DNA from 3 places in the Neptunomonas japonica JAMM 1380 genome. Region 1 is predicted to be linked to each of the others. Evidence: riboswitches for the same ligand, from Rfam matches in the RefSeq annotation. Region 1 holds a riboswitch; each other region holds the start of a gene.
The links. A riboswitch is a leader RNA that binds a small molecule or an ion and turns the genes downstream of it on or off. The one in region 1 is predicted to bind cobalamin.
Positions count from the first base shown of each region.

Region 2: another riboswitch for cobalamin. It lies ahead of NEJAP_RS15140 (cobaltochelatase subunit CobN); the one in region 1 lies ahead of NEJAP_RS14195 (TonB-dependent receptor family protein).
Region 3: another riboswitch for cobalamin. It lies ahead of NEJAP_RS09420 (TonB-dependent receptor domain-containing protein); the one in region 1 lies ahead of NEJAP_RS14195 (TonB-dependent receptor family protein).

Region 1 is NZ_AP014546.1:3,036,495-3,042,183, reverse strand. It holds gene NEJAP_RS14210 (cobalamin-binding protein) at 1-180, shown strand, start outside; gene NEJAP_RS14205 (HDOD domain-containing protein) at 258-1,772, shown strand; gene NEJAP_RS14200 (cob(I)yrinic acid a,c-diamide adenosyltransferase) at 1,803-2,372, opposite strand; gene NEJAP_RS14195 (TonB-dependent receptor family protein) at 2,425-4,350, opposite strand; cobalamin riboswitch at 4,383-4,545, opposite strand; gene NEJAP_RS14190 (phosphatase) at 4,634-4,861, opposite strand; gene ppk2 (polyphosphate kinase 2) at 4,877-5,689, opposite strand, start outside.
Region 2 is NZ_AP014546.1:3,228,168-3,233,856, reverse strand. It holds gene NEJAP_RS15165 (hypothetical protein) at 1-44, shown strand, start outside; gene NEJAP_RS15160 (DUF3144 domain-containing protein) at 94-390, opposite strand; gene NEJAP_RS15155 (AzlC family ABC transporter permease) at 775-1,452, shown strand; gene NEJAP_RS15150 (AzlD domain-containing protein) at 1,445-1,774, shown strand; gene NEJAP_RS15145 (NIPSNAP family protein) at 1,832-2,137, shown strand; cobalamin riboswitch at 2,297-2,430, shown strand; gene NEJAP_RS15140 (cobaltochelatase subunit CobN) at 2,528-5,689, shown strand, end outside.
Region 3 is NZ_AP014546.1:2,006,782-2,012,470, forward strand. It holds gene NEJAP_RS09405 (alpha/beta hydrolase) at 361-852, shown strand; gene NEJAP_RS09410 (hypothetical protein) at 1,185-1,562, shown strand; gene NEJAP_RS09415 (fatty acid--CoA ligase) at 1,876-3,519, shown strand; cobalamin riboswitch at 3,708-3,922, shown strand; gene NEJAP_RS09420 (TonB-dependent receptor domain-containing protein) at 4,082-5,689, shown strand, end outside.

The sequences.
Region 1 (5,689 bases):
CCAGAGCAGGGGACACCGATTAATTGGCAAGAACGATGGAAGGTGTGGCCAGAAATTTCAGCTGTTCGTCATCAGCATTTGTATACACTCAATGCTGACCTAGTTAATCGCCCTACATTGCGAAGCGTTCAAGGGTTGCGGCAGATATGTTACTTGTTAGATAAAGTGCGCTCTCATTAGCGGGTTTTGCTGTGTAGATTTCCCTTACCCGCTGTTATTGACTACTCTATTAATACATCACTCGTAGTAGGGTTATTGTGATTAAATATCAAGAAACATTAAAGAACATCCATACACAGTTAGGCCATGGAGGAGACCTACCTGTATTCAGTGCAACACTGAACCGTATTCAAGAACTCAGTCGTTCACCTGAAAGTGATGCGATGGTGTTGGCTATGGCAGTGATGAAAGATGCCAACTTGTCTGCCAAATTACTACGTATTGCTAACACGCCGGAGTTTAACCGGGGTATGGGAAACGTAACGGTTATCTCCCGTGCTGTAGTGCTTCTGGGTTTTAATCGAATTAAAAACCTGTGTATCTCTCTTAAGCTCATCGAGAGCTTTACAGAGGCGTATCCTGATTCAAATATAGAAAAACTATTGTTACGTGCTTTCCTTAATGCATCGATGGCAAGAGAGCTAGCGGCTAAAGCAGGCGTACGAGATATAGAAGAGACCTTTCTGTGTGGATTGCTGTTCAATCTCGGTGAAATCATTATTGCTAGTACGATGCCGGCTGTTTATCAAGAGATGTGTTTGGCCAGGATTGCTGGCGATAAATCATGGAGCAGTATCCAGTTAGCAACGCTGGGTGGACAGTTTAGCGATATTGGGCAAGATCTTGCTCAAAGTTGGGGCTTTCCTCCTTCTGTAGTGAAAACGATGGATGAGATGACAGCTGAAGAGTCTGATCATCTAGTACATAAGCAGCATTTACTGGTTTCTTTCAGCCACACCCTAATTGAAAAAATATACGGTGAATTGAATCATGAACAAAGCATGGAGCATTTAAGTTCTGCGTTAAGAGATGATTTTTCATTGCAGGATCAGGATGTTGAAAGCTGTTTTGAAGATGCCTGTAAGCTCTCTGCAAATATGGTTGAAGAGTATGGTATTGATTTAAAAGGGCTTGTTCCTGCCATGCAAGAAACCGGTGAGCCTCGTTTAGATGAGTGTATTCGTCGTACGGCTTATTTCTTTCATTCGCGTAATCAGTTGGTTGAGTCAGAAAGTACTGGTGTGAAGGCGCCTAAGAAAAGAGATGAGAGCCCGGGTAAGCAGTTGTACTTCTTAAACCGTTTGGCTGAATTAACCGCAGAAAAAGGGTCGGCCCACGATATCTTATCGCTCGTAGTTGAAGGGATTAAGGCTTGTACTTCTTATGAGCGTGTTATGTTTTGTTTATACCGCCAGTCACCCCTTATGTTAGGTATGAAAATTGCCGAAGGTGATTCTCTGGAATCATTAGAGCAGTTTTTTACTCCACAGAGAAAAGAATCAGACTTGCGTTTGTTTTATCATGTGATTAAAAAAGAGATGACATTACTGGTGTCAGATTTAAATGAACCGGGCTGGAAAGAGCGCCTGCCGGCGGCGTTTATTAAAGAGGTCGGGCCGAGTGGAATGGTCATTGCTCCTGTGGTGATACGCGGCAAAGCTATTGGTTTATTTTATGCAGACCGCGTAGACAAGCCTCTTGAAGACAAGGATTTTACTTGTTTTAACCAGTTTGTGATTCAATCCAAAATAGCGCTTTCCCATAAGGCATAGCGTTACTAGAAAGCTTTGAATAATAGAGTCTTAGGCTGGTTTAGGCTGGTTTCTTGGCTGCCAAAATACTTCCGTTGCTCCCGCTCTGCGAGCTAAGACTCTGGCGCAGACAAAGAGTAGGTCAGATAAGCGGTTTAGGTAGATTGCTCCTGTTGAGTTTTGCTCTTCAGCATTGCATAAGCGAATCATTTGGCGTTCTGCGCGGCGGCAGATGCTTCTTGCTTGGTGGCAGTAAGCTGCGCTACGGCTACCGCCTGGTAGTATAAACTCTGTTAATGGCGGTAATTGCTCATTTAAGTCGTCAAGGTGATTCTCTAGTTCGCTGATCATTTCAGGTGTTATCGCATGATAATCGGGATTAGCCATGGCCATCTCACCACCTAAGTCAAAGAGATCATTCTGCAATTGAAAAAAGATAGCTGATATTGGGTCCTCTGCGGTTAATTCCGCTCGCAGTACGCCTAAAACAGAATTGAGTTCGTCAATGTCTCCCAGCGTTTCAATACGCTCAGAGGTTTTCGATACACGCCGGCCATCAGCAAGGCCTGTCTCGCCTTTGTCGCCGGTACGGGTATAGATTTTGGTGAGTCGATTGGCCATTTTTTTATCCCGAGTAATCAGGGCTGGTATTTCCAGCCCTATGTGCCGCTATTTAAAAAGAATAGCCTACATTAAAGAGTAGGTTTCGCTCGGGCGCTGGGTAATGGTACGCAGAGCCAAAAGAGGAACCTACATATGCGTCATATTTTTCATTGAATAAATTGTTAACAGTTAGCTGGCTTGTCCAGTGGTTATGCTGCCATTTTAATGAGGCATTCATAAGGACGATACTGTCGGTTTTGCTTAATGTATTGGCATCATCGCCTGCTAAATAACGTTCGCCAGTATATTGCCCATCGAGGTAGAGATTCCATTGCTGATTAAAGCGATAATTCACAAATAGATTAAGTGTATGTTGTGCAACAAAAGGCACTTCATTCCCTTTAAACGAGCCGGCTAATAATTCCGAGTCGGTATAGGTGTAGGTGCCACCTATGTTGATATTCTGCATCAAGGCGTGCTCTACGCTGAGGATAACACCTCTGCGAAGTGAGCGATCTAAGTTTAAGTTCGCTCCCCAACCGCCATTGGCTGCTGAATCAAACAAAATCTCATTATTTAACTCTAATCTGTACAAGTTCAGCATTAATTTGGTTTGTTGATAGCGCCCTTTCCAGCCGAGCTCCCATGATGTTCCTTTTTGTGGTTTCAGGAAGCTAATGTTAGGGAGGGTATAACCATTTTCTTCAATTGCTGCGAAACGAACATTCTCATCACGTCTTAGAAAAAACTGGTGGTTAGATTTTGGTCTCCAATTAATGGCGAATTCTTTCACAAAGGCTGAATCTGAGTGATCGCTGTTGGAGACACGGTTGCTATCTTTTATACGAGTGTCTCGTGCGCCGAAAGTTGCAAAAACCTGAGCACTTATAGGGTGGATGACTTGCGCATATAACGCGTGCGAAACTTGCCGGCTATTTGTTGTTCCTAGTGCATTATTAGCTTGGAAATCACTGCCGCGATAGTCATATCCTGTTGTCAGAATTGTATCGCCATGAAGTGTAGGCAAGTGGGCGGAAATACGAGGAGTAAATGAATTTACCCGGGTGTCCTGACGAGAGTTGCTGCCATAGAGGTAGCCCTTGCCGTTGCTATCTCTTTGGCTGAGTTCTGCATTTAATGAAAAGTGTTCAGATGCTGATTGAGATAATGTTATTTCATTCACAATAACGTCTGCGTTAAAGAAGTCGTTAGGTGTGTTTGTTGCTTGGGGTTTAGTAAGAGCTTGATAATCACTTAAGGAACCCGGCAAGCGTTGATTATCATGGATAACCTGATGTGATATGCCGATTTCACCTGTGTTATAGCGATATGATAATCCAGCGTTTACACGCCCATACTCAGTGTCACTGTTATCACGATAGCCATGACTTGTATTCCTGTTCGCGTTGACGCGTACTCCCAGGCCATTATCATAACGTTGATCAAAACCTACAGAAAACTTGGCTGTGTCATATGAGCCCATTGAAAGCTGAATCTGAGCGTTTGAGCCTTCAATAGAGCGAGTAATGATATTAATTACGCCGCCGACGGCATTCTGCCCATATAATACCCCCGCACTGCCTTGCAGTACTTCAATTCTATCTACATTATTTAGAGAAATAATACTGAGGTCGGGGGCTTCTAGTGTAGGGTTGTTAAGTGGTCTGCCATTCACCAAAATCAATACGTTTTGACTAGTATTTTCTCCAAAGCCACGCATGGAAACGACGCCATCATTACTATTACCTGTATAGTTTTGTGTGATCTGGACTGCGCCGCTACTGCGCAGTGCTTCAAAGATATTGGCAGCACCACTCGCGCTGATTTGTTGGTGCGTAATGACGTTGACTGATTTTCCCGACATCTCTTCTGATAATAATGAACGTGTACCTGATACCGTTATATGAAGGGGTTGGTTGGTTATTGAAGAGGCAAAAGAAATAGATGGCATATTAGCTAACGCTACTACTGCTAGCATAGGTGTTAATCGATACATGTAAAACCTCAGGGTATGCACCCGCCGCGCATTGAGTTGGATGAGAAGCAGGCCGGTATCCGGACTCTCAATCTTGTATGGATCGATTACCGTTGCGGGGGCAGTGTCGGCTTTGTATTGGCTTTATGGCTAGCGTCATACGCACCGTTCTTCCCGTTTAACCTTATTAGAGGCACCTGGATGGCTGGGGCGAAGTTTACAGGGAGGTTTTTCGTGATGCAATGTAAGGGGGAGGGATGTAGGCTGTGCACAAATGGTTTGTGAACAGCCACTTTTTTATCGTCTAGCTATCATAACTTTCGGCAAAATTACGGATGTCATGCGATAGTTTCTCGATACGGTCGGCTGCTTTTTCGAGTTCTTCAAGCACGGCAGTGCTGATAGCTGATTCTACAATCAATTCTAATGCTGAAAAATTCGAGTCGCCAATCTGGCTTTGCAGTTCTGTTGATAATTTCCCTTTAAAGGACTCAACAACATTATGTGAGTGCTGCGTTTGCTTCTGAGACATGGTTCTACCTCCGTGTTATGTATTGTCAGGCAAGAAAATATGTTCATCTTGCTCATGAATGTCGCGTGCATTACCAACAATAAGTGGATCGGGTGTTAGGTCGATATCCGGATTTTTATTGGGATAAGGAAGAGAGCTCAAGACAAAGCGCATGGCATTAATACGTGCACGTTTCTTATCGTCTGATTTGATAACCGTCCAAGGAGCATCTGCTGTATCAGAATAAAAGAACATCGCTTCTTTTGCTTCTGTGTATGCATCCCACTTATCAAGTGATGCAAGATCAATTGGGGATAATTTCCATTGCTTCAGTGGTGCCACTTTGCGTGCTTGGAATCGTTCAAACTGCTCATCACGGCTAACTGAAAACCAGAATTTATAAAGTCTAATACCGCTACGAACCAGCATGCGTTCAAAGTCAGGTGTTTGGCGCATAAATTCAAGATATTCTGCTGGAGAGCAGAAATTCATAACTCTTTCAACACCGGCTCGGTTATACCAAGAGCGGTCAAACAGCAGAATTTCCCCTTTGGTTGGAAGGTGTTTGACGTAACGCTGGTAGTACCATTGACCTTTTTCTTCTTCGGTAGGTTTTTCTAAAGCGATAACTCTAGCGCCACGAGGGTTTAGGTGTTCCATAAAGCGCTTGATCGTTCCCCCTTTACCTGCGGCATCACGACCTTCAAATAGGATGACAATTCTCTCTCCGGTTTCACGCGCCCAGCTCTGCATTTTGAGTAGCTCAATTTGCAGATCTTTTTTAGTGGCTTCGTACTCTTTGCGGGAGATTCGCTTTTGAGTATTGGTGTTATTTTCTTCTTGTTGTTC
Region 2 (5,689 bases), 190 kb from region 1:
TACCAATAGAACAAAACGAGCTAAAAACGTCGTCACAAAAGTAGGTGAAGATCTGACGTCCTGCCAGACCTTTACATAAGATTTGAGCCGCTATTAGTGGCTTTCTGCCTTATTTTTAAGTGACTTAAAATGTTCGATATGCTGGTCTAAATTTTCTTCCAGCATTTCAGAGTACTGATTTGTGAACCATGATAAAGCATCATTGCGTTCTGCCGCTAAATCCTTCGATTTATACGCAGTTTCATGAGCACTAAAACGTGCTGCTGCATAGCGTAATGCAGCCCCTACATCTTCCAAGTCCTTATTGTCTGATGTCACTAGGCGGTTGGCTACATCAATAAATTCATCGGCCATTTTAAACAAGTTTGCAGCAGCTTCTTTATCAATCATTCTGTGACTACCTAACTAAGTTGGGTTGTTATTAAGAGGCAAAACAACCTCCTACTTATTTTTGGTGTACTTTACAGTGGGTATTAGGGCGGTGCAATTGTGCTTGAAAGTTCGAGTACCGTGTTAGAGATGAGCAACTTCTTTTTGGATGGCGGCAATATCATCATGCAAGGCTTTTGCTTTTGGAGTTAGGCTCATCATATCTGACTCTTTTACGCAAAAGTGTTTTGCCTAGAAAAATAATCTAAGGCGCTGTTAAGTTATTGAGTGCGCTAGTGAGTCAGCGTAATCTTCCCCAATGTTGTTTAACTTTTTAAAGGGTAATAGTTAGTTATGCAGGTGCGGGATTGTCGATCACAATTTTGGCAAGGGGTAAGAGATCTGATGCCGTTGGTGTCAGGCGTGTTGCCGTTTGGTTTAATTGTGGGTGCTAACGGTGTGGCTTTGGATATGAGCCCCGAGTTAATCATGGGAATGACAGTGTTGTTTTTTGCTGGATCAGCACAGTTAGCCGCGATGCAGCTTATTCAAGAAAATGCAGCATTTGTGGTCATTGTCTTAACCACAGTCGTGATTAATTTACGTTTTGCCATTTATAGTGCGACATTTGCGCCGCTATTTTATCCGCTAAAGAAACGCTTCCGGTTACCCTTTGCGTATCTCTTATGCGATCAGGCCTATGGCTTGTGTATCACACCTGATCAGCAACAACGTACGGATGCAGAACGTATTAGTTATTACTTAGGCACTGCGGTGGCATTGTGGGTTAGTTGGGTGTTGTCGGTAATACTCGGTATTGCAGTGGGAGCCAGTATCCCGCCGCAATGGATGCTTGGTTTTACTATTCCGTTGGCGTTTTTGGCGATGCTAATGTCGACGATTACTAATCGTTTGTTGTTAATTGTTGCTGTGGTTTCAGGGCTAGCCGCTATATTTTTACAGGGACTTCCTTATAACTTAGGCTTTATTTTGGCGATTGTTGCTGGGGTTGTTGCGGGATTGATATTACCGCGTATCGCTGGTCGTTCTTTTAATTCAGTGATGGGGCGCCCACATGAATGAGTGGAGTTTGTGGGGACTGTTTTTTATATGTGGCCTAGCTACCTTCTTAATACGCCTTTCTTTTATTCAGCTACATGGCAAGCTAGGGCCACTACTTGCCCGCTGTCAGCCGGTACTCTTATTGTTACCTCCAGCGATTTTAGCCGCTTTATGTATTCCTCCGATTGTTTTTAGTAAACAAGTTGATGGCTTACAAGTGGAGTTGGCGCAAATTCTTGCGGGCTGTGTGGCTGTTGTTTTGGCTAGCTATTTTAAAAGTTTGCTTTGGCCTATTTTGGGCGGTATGACTTTTTTATGGGGCTATCGCTGGTTAATCGGTTAAAACGAAAATAGAAACCACTGATAGTGAAGTGCTTAATACCTAAATAAGGAGATTTAAATGGTAACCTGTTATTTACGCTATGTGGTTGACCCGTACAAGCTTGTTGAGTTCGAAAAATACGCAAAAATGTGGATCCCTTTGGTTAATAAGTTTGGCGGCGTTCACAATGGATATTTTCTGCCGTCAGAGGGGGCAAACAATATAGCGCTGGCATTATTTACGTTTCCAAGCTTGGCCGAATATGAGCAATATCGTATTGATTCGTTCAATGACCCTGAATGTCTTGCCGCTTTTGATTATGCGAAAAGTACTCGATGCATTTTGAGCTTTGAGCGTAGTTTCTTTAAGCCAGTATTTGAGTGATAAGAGGCAGAATCTATACACTTCATAGAAAAGAAGCCTACCAGAATATCCCCTCAGCGCTCTTTGGGGCGCCGATCACCTCCCTTGTTTGAACTCTGACCGGGCATTCATCAGGATTGCCCTAATTGACTTAATTTTACATGACCTGTACAAACACCCGCGTTACTGAGCTGTTGATTCAATCGACGCTCTCATGGAACCCGGTGTGAATCCGGGGCTGTTCCCGCAACTGTAATTGCTTAGTTCTTTGCTAATGCAAAAGCCAGATACATGAATCAGTAATCTTAAACTATGCACCGGGCGGGAAAACGCGGTATGACATGTTCTGATAAGTATTATCAGTGGCATACGTTCGTCTCCTTTTACGCCATCACCTGGAGATTAACATTTATGCGTTTGTTAATACTGACGCTTCTACTTCTCATGCAGACAACAACTCACGTTGTTTGGGCTGCTGAGCCTACGCAAAACAAACAAGACTATTTACTGGTGTTGGTTTCCCAGCGCAATGCCGAGACGGTTGCGGAGGCCGCTCGCCAGTTTATCCAGCGTTATCCTCAACTGGTTATCAAAGCGCGTACAGATGCTCAATTGCGCCAGTTGCCTGAACAGCAAACCGCCGATTTGATTAACAACAGCCTCGCCATATTAGCGATGGGCCTCTATGGTCCCAGTGTCGCTGAATTACAGCCACTATTACGCCAGGTACAAAAACCATTACTCGTGCTCAATAGTGATCACCGTCTAGTAAAGCTTAGCCAACTCGAACACAGATCTGTGTTTGATAATGACCAACAGTTACGTGAGATAAGCAAAGCCCATCCTGATAATGACTTTGATGGTTGGTTGAATCAGCAGTTACAGCAGTACCCAAATCAAGCCCAGTGGATTAGAGCACGTAGTTACTGGCAGGCAGGGGGTAGTGAAAACACTAGCCTACTTTTTAGCTGGGTTTATCACCGTCTGGGCGCCGCGACTCACATTGAAACTCCCTCTCCCGTTCCTCGGTTAAGGTGGTTATATAAAGGGCAACTCAGTACTGAAATGCCTGCTGTAAGCGTTAAACCACTGCTGGTGGTTATTGACCATGCGGGGGGCGGGCGTCCTGCTGATGCCGCGATGTTGCGCGGTTTGTGTGAGCAGGCACGAGAGCGAAACGGTAGCGACTGTTTGACTGCTCTAGCTTACTGGGGAGAGGCCGGTGTTGATGCTGTAGAGCAGCTAAAGCCTTACAGTAAGCAGCTAAGCGCTATTGTTATGCTACAAGACTTTGTTATTGGTGGAGGTGAGGGGCGCGGAGCCGTTACTGAGGTTCTTAAGCAGCTAAATGTGCCGGTGATTAAAGCCATTAAACTGCGAGACCGTACCGCGCTGGAGCGCCACTTATCTTCGGATGGACTCGCGCAAGAGAAGGTTTACTATCAGGTAGCAATGCCCGAATTACAGGGGGCCAGCCAACCTTTGGTTATCGCAACCGCTGGAGATAACATCGATGATCCAATCTCCGGTATCCGAGTGCAGGCAATTGCTCCATTGGCAGAGGGTATTGATACTCTATTAGCGCGTGCCAAGCGTTGGCAAGCCTTGCAAACTAAGGCTAACAACGATAAGCGTATCGCTATTATTTATTACAACCATCCTCCTGGACGCCACAATATTGGTGCGGATAACCTCGATGTTCCCGCGTCGCTCTGGCAGATTCTGCAGCAACTTAAGGCTGATGGATACGACACAGGCGAGTTACCGGCATCCCAGAAAATATTGCTGGATATGATGCAGGAGCGCGGAGTTAATCTTCCTCGGGATGTTCATGCACTCAAAACGATGAGCCAGAAAATCACTAAAGTGATGGCAAAAGATTATCAGCAGTGGTTTAAGCAACTTCCCGCGAGCGTGCAGCGAGAGATGGAGTTTGGTCCCTTTGGCTTACTGCACGAGCAGCTTGAAGCCGCAATAAAAGCGGGCAAGCCCGAACTTGCTGAAAACGCATTGCAACATACCATGGAAGAGATGTATCACCTGCTGGAGGGCGTTGATCATAAGGCGCGTCAACGCGCATTAATCTTACTGGGGCAATTAAAGTCCTGTTATCAGCAAAGCCTTAGTCCTGCCAAAGCGCTCAATAGTTCGAATAATTCCAGTGATAACAAACTCTGTATGGATGATGCGCTATCTATCATTAAAGCCTTGCAACAAACAGGTATTGAAGGCCTGGGTGGCTGGGGTAAAGCACCGGGCAATGTAATGACTTATCAAAACCAGCTGCTGTTACCGGGCCTGACGTTTGGCAAAATTTTTATTGGGCCGCAACCACCGCGTGGTTGGGAGATTAACGAAGAGTTACTGCACGCTAATTTGGCATTTCCACCGCCTCATCAGTATTTGGCTTTTTATCAGTATCTACGTGACAGCTTTAAAGCGGATGCATTGGTACATCTGGGCCGCCACTCCACGTATGAGTTCTTGCCGCGTCGCTCGGTTGGGGTCGCAGAAGATGATTATTCGCGTATTGTTGCCGCTGATATTCCCGGTATTTATCCTTATATTGTCGATGGTGTAGGTGAAGGTATTCAAGCGAAACGGCGCGGGTTGGCGGTGATGGTCGATCATCTAACACCACCACTTAAGAGCACGCCCTTGTATGATGAGTTACTGCAATTGCGCCAACTTATCGAGAGTTTTGAAACCAGCCACGGCAGTGGTAATCAAGCGATTTCCAACCGGCTGGTGCAGCAAATTCGTGACAAGGTGGAGCAGTTAGAACTTAAAGATGAGTTGGCCGAGTCAATGTCTGCCGAGTTGTCGATTATGGGAATCAGTTTCGATGAAGTAGACGACGATATGTTAGTGCATGAGGTAGGCCACTACCTGACTAGCTTGCAAGAAAAGTTCATGCCACTAGGGTTACATATCTACGGCAAAGACTGGACTGACCAAGCCGTTGATATGATGTTGAGCTCGATGGCGTCCAACGATGAAGAGCAGAAACTGGAGTGGCAGAAAAAACTACAGCTATCACCTGCGGCAGAGACGCAGTCGCTACTCAATGGCCTAAGTGGAGGGTTTATTACACCAGGGCAGGGTAATGATCCGATTAGAAGCCCGAACAGTTTACCAACCGGGCGAAATTTCTATGCGCTGGATAGCAGTCTTATTCCTAGTCGAGTTGCCTGGCAGCTAGGAAAACAGATGGCCGAAGATGCACGTAGCCGTAACCTGCAAAGTAATCAGCAAAATCCAGATAAAAGTGAAGCATTGGTACTGTGGGCATCTGATGTAGTACGAGATGAGGGAGTGATGATCGCTTTTGGGCTGGATATGCTGGGTATTGAGCCGGTGTGGAACAGCCGTGGCTTGGTAAAAGGGCTGAAGCCTCAAGTACTTGATAATGGGCGTGTTAGGCGCGATACCGTCTTCACTACGTCGGGCTTGTTTCGTGACCTTTATGGCCAGCAAATGATGTTGCTGAATCGTGCCACCCTGATGGCGCTGGATACCAGTGCAGATACGATTATTAAAGACTACCCAGCGCTCACATTGGCTCTGCAGCAG
Region 3 (5,689 bases), 1.0 Mb from region 1:
TACTCTGTTCATGGATTAATGGACTGCTCAAGTGTAGAAGAGCATCTTCTCAAGGTCTGCACTTATGACGTCCGGTTTCTCTCAGGTAAGTAATCATAATTAAGTCCTTGCCATTCGCTAAAAGTTAACATTTAAAACCGCTATGAACGGTAACCTTCTCATAAGGATCTTTACCTCATTTCTTGCGGACATACGCAAAGCGTTGCTACCGCACAATTTACTCGCAGACCTTGATATCATGTCTTCTCGCTTACAGTGCTTATAAGGTTCTTCAATCTGCTGTGCTTAAAATTATAGAATGTGCGGATGCTAATTCTGTGATGGCAATTGAAGGCGTACCAATTAAAAAAACGGCGTGATATGAAAGTATATTTTTCACATGGTAAAGAAAGCGGCCCTTGGGGCAGTAAAATCAAAAGGCTTGCTAGCTGTGCTGAAAAGCATGGCTGCGCTGTTGAGAGTGTCGACTACTCAGATATTGTAGACCCTGATCTTAGGGTTAATCGCCTATTAAACGTATTGAAAGATGAAAAAGATGATTTCTTGCTTGTAGGCTCAAGCATGGGAGGATACGTTTCTGTGGTCGCTGCAGAACAGGTTGATACAAAAGGGGTGTTTTTATTAGCGCCCGCTCTATTTGTGCCAGGTTATAAAAAGCAAAGCTATGAGAGTAAAGCTTACATAGAAATTGTTCATGGTTGGTCTGATGAAGTTATTGCTCCAGAAAATTCGATTAAATTTGCAAAAGATATTCACTGCTCATTACATTTGATTGCTGGAGATCACCGGCTTAATTCTTCTATTGAAGTTGTTGAAAAGTTTTTTGTGCAGTTTCTAGTTTCTCGTACATAACATATATAGCTTTCGTAAATAATCCAAGACACTCTTAATACGGCTTCGTCAGATTATCCATAGAGCAGCCATTAGGTTAACTACTTTTGTGATGGGTAAATAAATTTTTGACGCTTTCTGTTCCGCAGGCCTTTACCGGTTATGGTGATGTAGCACATGGAGTCAACTAGTTCTTTATTGCCATCAGGTCTCATACTTGCCTAATAAATTACTATTTATTGGTATGTTGTATACTGCCACAAGGAGGTGATTCAATTAGGTAAGATCAATAGGTGAATTAAAAACCATATAACGATGCGATAAGTATTATTAGATTATCTTTGGAGGTAATTATGAATACGAGATCAATAGGCGTTGCGTCATTCATAGCTGCGGCTATCTTCATTACGGGATGCCAACACAATCCTACTTCAACTGCTCCCACCAAGAGCTTTGTTATCATTGGTGAATCATCAGCTACCGGTGTTGATGCAGCCCAAGAACTCCAATTAGCAATCAATAGAACACAAACAGTTGGCTGTAAAGCTATCTCTGTAGGTGGCTATGGTGCAGGAGGTGAGGGGATGATACTTGGTATAGCCGCACTCATTAGTTGCCCAACAGGTGTGCATATTATCCCGACGGGTTTTCCTTATGATGCAAATACTGGTCGTAAAATCCCGGTTGATCCAGCGGCCGTGTTACCACCACCGTTGTCGCCTGTACCTTAATGGACAGGGTGAAAGTTATTGTTTGAGGTGTGTAAGCTGAGTTTGGCTGTTTTTTGTGGTTACTTTCACTGCCATAAAAAATAGCCTTTTATACTATCTATTAGTCTATTTACTAAGTACGAATAGCCAAGCTTTGTGAGTGCTGGCTAAACACTGAACAAAAATGTTACAACTTTGATCTGTTTTGTTATTGTGAGAGTGGCTGTAATACAACCAAAATAAGTGCATCTACTTATTCTTTGTTGAACGATGTGCTTAGTTACCGAAGCACGTCGTTTTTAGAAGGACACAATAAAAACAACAGGCCTAGACAATGAAAACTAAAATACTCGACCCCTCTCAGAATGCCCATCAATCTCCGTTACTGATTAAAAGCTTACTGCTCTCTGGTCAGCGATACGAACCAAATCACGAAATTGTCTATAGTGATGTTTTGCGTTATGACTATAAAACGCTTAACCAGCGTATCTGTAAGTTAGCTAATGTATTAACAGAAGCTGGAGTGCAGGCAGGCGATACGGTGGCAGTGATGGATTGGGATAGCCATCGTTATTTAGAGGCTTATTTTGCGGTGCCCATGATTGGTGCGGTATTACATCATGTGAATGTACGTTTGAGTCTTGATCAGATCATCTACACGATGGATCATGCCGAAGATAACTATGTGTTGGTACATGATGACTTTCTCATTTTAGCTGAGCAGTTTGGCGAGCAAATTCCAAGTGTGCGTGGTTACGTGCAGTTATCAGATAAGGCAAATGCTGCACAAACTAGTTTAAATACCTTGGGTGAGTATGAGGCATTGTTGGCTAGCGCATCTGCTCAGTATGATTTCCCAGATTTTGATGAGAACTCAATAGCGACTACTTTTTATACTACCGGTACTACGGGGAATCCAAAAGGCGTTTACTTTTCGCACCGCCAGCTCGTGTTACATACATTGAATATGGCTGCGACGTTAGGCTGTTACGAAGGTCAGCCTTTGTTGCGCTCAAACGATGTCTATATGCCGATGACACCGATGTTCCATGTGCATGCGTGGGGTGTTCCTTACACGGCAACCATGCTAGGTATTAAGCAAGTGTATCCGGGCCGCTATGAACCAAATAAGCTGGTTGAGCTGTTTGCCAAAGAGAAGGTGACTTTTTCGCATGGTGTCCCCACAGTCTTACAGATGATTCTTGATAGTGATGCCGCTAAAACGACCGACTTAACGGGTTGGAAAATGCTTACTGGCGGTAGTGCGCCAACCTTGGGTATGGCGAAGCATATGGCAGAACGGGGCATTGAGTTTTTCACCGCTTATGGTATGTCTGAAACCTGCCCACTATTAACGGCGACCTATTTACATCATGATGATCTTGCTCAACCCATGGAAGAGCAAATGTCTGAGAGGATTAAAACCGGTGTGCCAGTTGGCTTGGTTGATCTGCGCATTGTAGACCCGGCGGGTAACGAGGTTATCCATGATGGAGAAGCGATGGGTGAGGTTGTAGTACGTGCACCGTGGTTAACACAGGGCTATTACAAAGAACCCGAAAAAAGTGATGAGCTCTGGGAAAACGGCTGGTTACATACCGGAGATGTGGCTTCTATATCACCTGATGGTACGTTAGAGATTAAAGACCGTATTAAGGATGTGATTAAGACCGGTGGTGAGTGGATCTCTTCTCTAGAATTAGAAAATCTGATTAGCCAAAGTGAAGCGGTGAATCAGGTCGCTGTTGTAGGTGTACCCGATGTACGTTGGGGGGAGCGTCCGTTTGCGATGATTGTTCCTGCAGAAGGTCACTCAATTGATGCGGAGGATATTCATAAGCATCTTCAGCAATATGTGGCGAGTGGCCAAATTGCTAAGTGGGCTATTCCTGAGCGTGTCAGTATTGTTGACGAGATACCTAAAACCAGTGTTGGTAAGATCAATAAGAAATTGATTCGTGATCAAGTCGATAACTAATTAAATGCAAACTATTTAAGCGCTTCATAAAGCCAGTTAATTGTAATAGTTATTTTTTACTTCCTCTCAAGCGCGTTTTACGCGCTTGTTTTTTATCAGCCTTGATAAAAATCATAGATGAATAGAATGCGGTTTATCGTTAAATTTATTCATGACTTTTGATGTTGACCCCACAGGTTCATCTCCCTAGAATGCACACAGTTTTTGGTAATCCTGTTTTAAATCGGGATTTTAAACGGGAAGTTGGTGCGTTCAGCTTTAGCAAGCAAAGCCAACACTGCCCCCGCAACGGTAATCGAGTTAAGGCATTACAAAAGCCACTGTGTCATACATGGGAAGGCGTAATGTTGGGATAATTATCCTCTCGTAAGTCCGGAGACCGGCCACAAACATTACTCAGTCGGCATAGCGGAGGGCTAATGCAACGGTGCACATTCTTGTCGTTTCAGTTCTAGCTTGCTAGTGCCTGCTTTGCGGTTGTCGTGTTTCTGTTCATTCCTGCTCGTTAATGCCATTAATTTTATTGGCGTGCGGCGGGCACGTACAGGACACCATCTGAACCATGAAAAAACTTTCCAACACCGTTTTAGCAACGGCGTGCTGTTATTCCTCTTTGGTTGCAGCCCAAACAACCAATCTTAATGAAATATTAGTAACAGCTTCTCGTACTGCTCAGTCTGTTGATGAAACGCTGGCTTCAGTTACCTTAATAACACGTAAAGATATTGAGCGTTCACAAGCAATTACAGTGGCTGATATTTTACAAAAAACTCCCGGTGTAATGATTACCAACAGAGGTGGTATTGGTAAATCCAGTAGTATTTTCCTACGCGGCACATCGTCTAAAAATTCATTGATTGTGATTGATGGTATCCGTGTTGGTTCAGCTACGCTAGGGCAAGTAAGTGTTGAGGAACTTAATCTTAGTCAGATTGAACGTATTGAGATTGTTCGTGGACCACGTTCATCTTTGTATGGTTCGGATGCTGCCGGTGGCGTTATCCAAATTTTCACACGCCGTGGTGCGGGTAGGCTGACGCCTTCTTTTACCATTTCAGCAGGCTCAGATGGTACATCTTTAGCTGAAGTTGGTTTGCAGGGTGGTGATCAAAACCGTTGGTTTAATGTAACTGCATCAGGCATTACGACGGATGGGTTTGATGCAAAAACGACGGGAAATATCGACGATGATGGTTATCACAATCAAGGCTTACATTTACGACTGGGGCAGCGTTTTGATGGAGGCCATGAGCTTGAAGGCTTTTTTTCTATCACTGATTCTGAAAGTGAATATGATGACTTTAGTTCGGATCGAAGCGATACGCTAACTAAAGTCATGGGTGCAAGTGGCACTTTTGCTGTATCTGATATGTGGCTTGTTAATGTGTCTGCAGGTCGAAGCTGGAACAAGACAAAAGCATTTTCTGGTAGCGCATTTAAAAGCCGTCATGAGACAGTACGTGACTCTTTTACTATTCAAAACGATCTGTTAATAAGTGATGATAATCAGCTTATTTTTGGTTTGGACTACATAAACGATCAAATAGACACAAACAATGCTTATGTTGTGACTGATCGCAACAACTGGGCAGGTTTTGCTCAATACCAGCTAACATTAGGCAAATCTGATCTGCAGTTCAGTGCTCGTGTTGATGATAACGAGCAATTTGGTTCCTACACAACAGGCGGTATTGCTTGGGGAATTCCATTAAATAATAACCTCAAGCTGGTTACTTCTTATGGAACCGCTTTTAAAGCACCTTCGTTTAACGATTTGTACTATCCTTCAGATGCCTACGGGGGCGGTAATGCTGATCTTGTACCAGAAGAATCAGACACCTTTGAGTTGAGCTTGAGAGGGAAGTATCAGGACGTTAATTGGCAAGCCTCACTTTATCAAACAACCTTTAAAGACATGATTGCGTGGGCGCCTTCGCCAACGGTTCTATATCCCTACAGATGGTTACCTAGCAATATCAACTCAGCACGCATCCGTGGATTAGAGCTAAGTGCTGATTATCAATGGCAGCAATGGTTGCTGAGCGGTAATCTTTCATTTCTTGATCCTGAAGTCCGTTCAGGTGCTAATAAGGGTAACCGTTTAGCACGTCGAGCTGACAGAATTCTCAATCTTAATCTTGATCGTAATTTTGGTGCACTGACTTTAGGT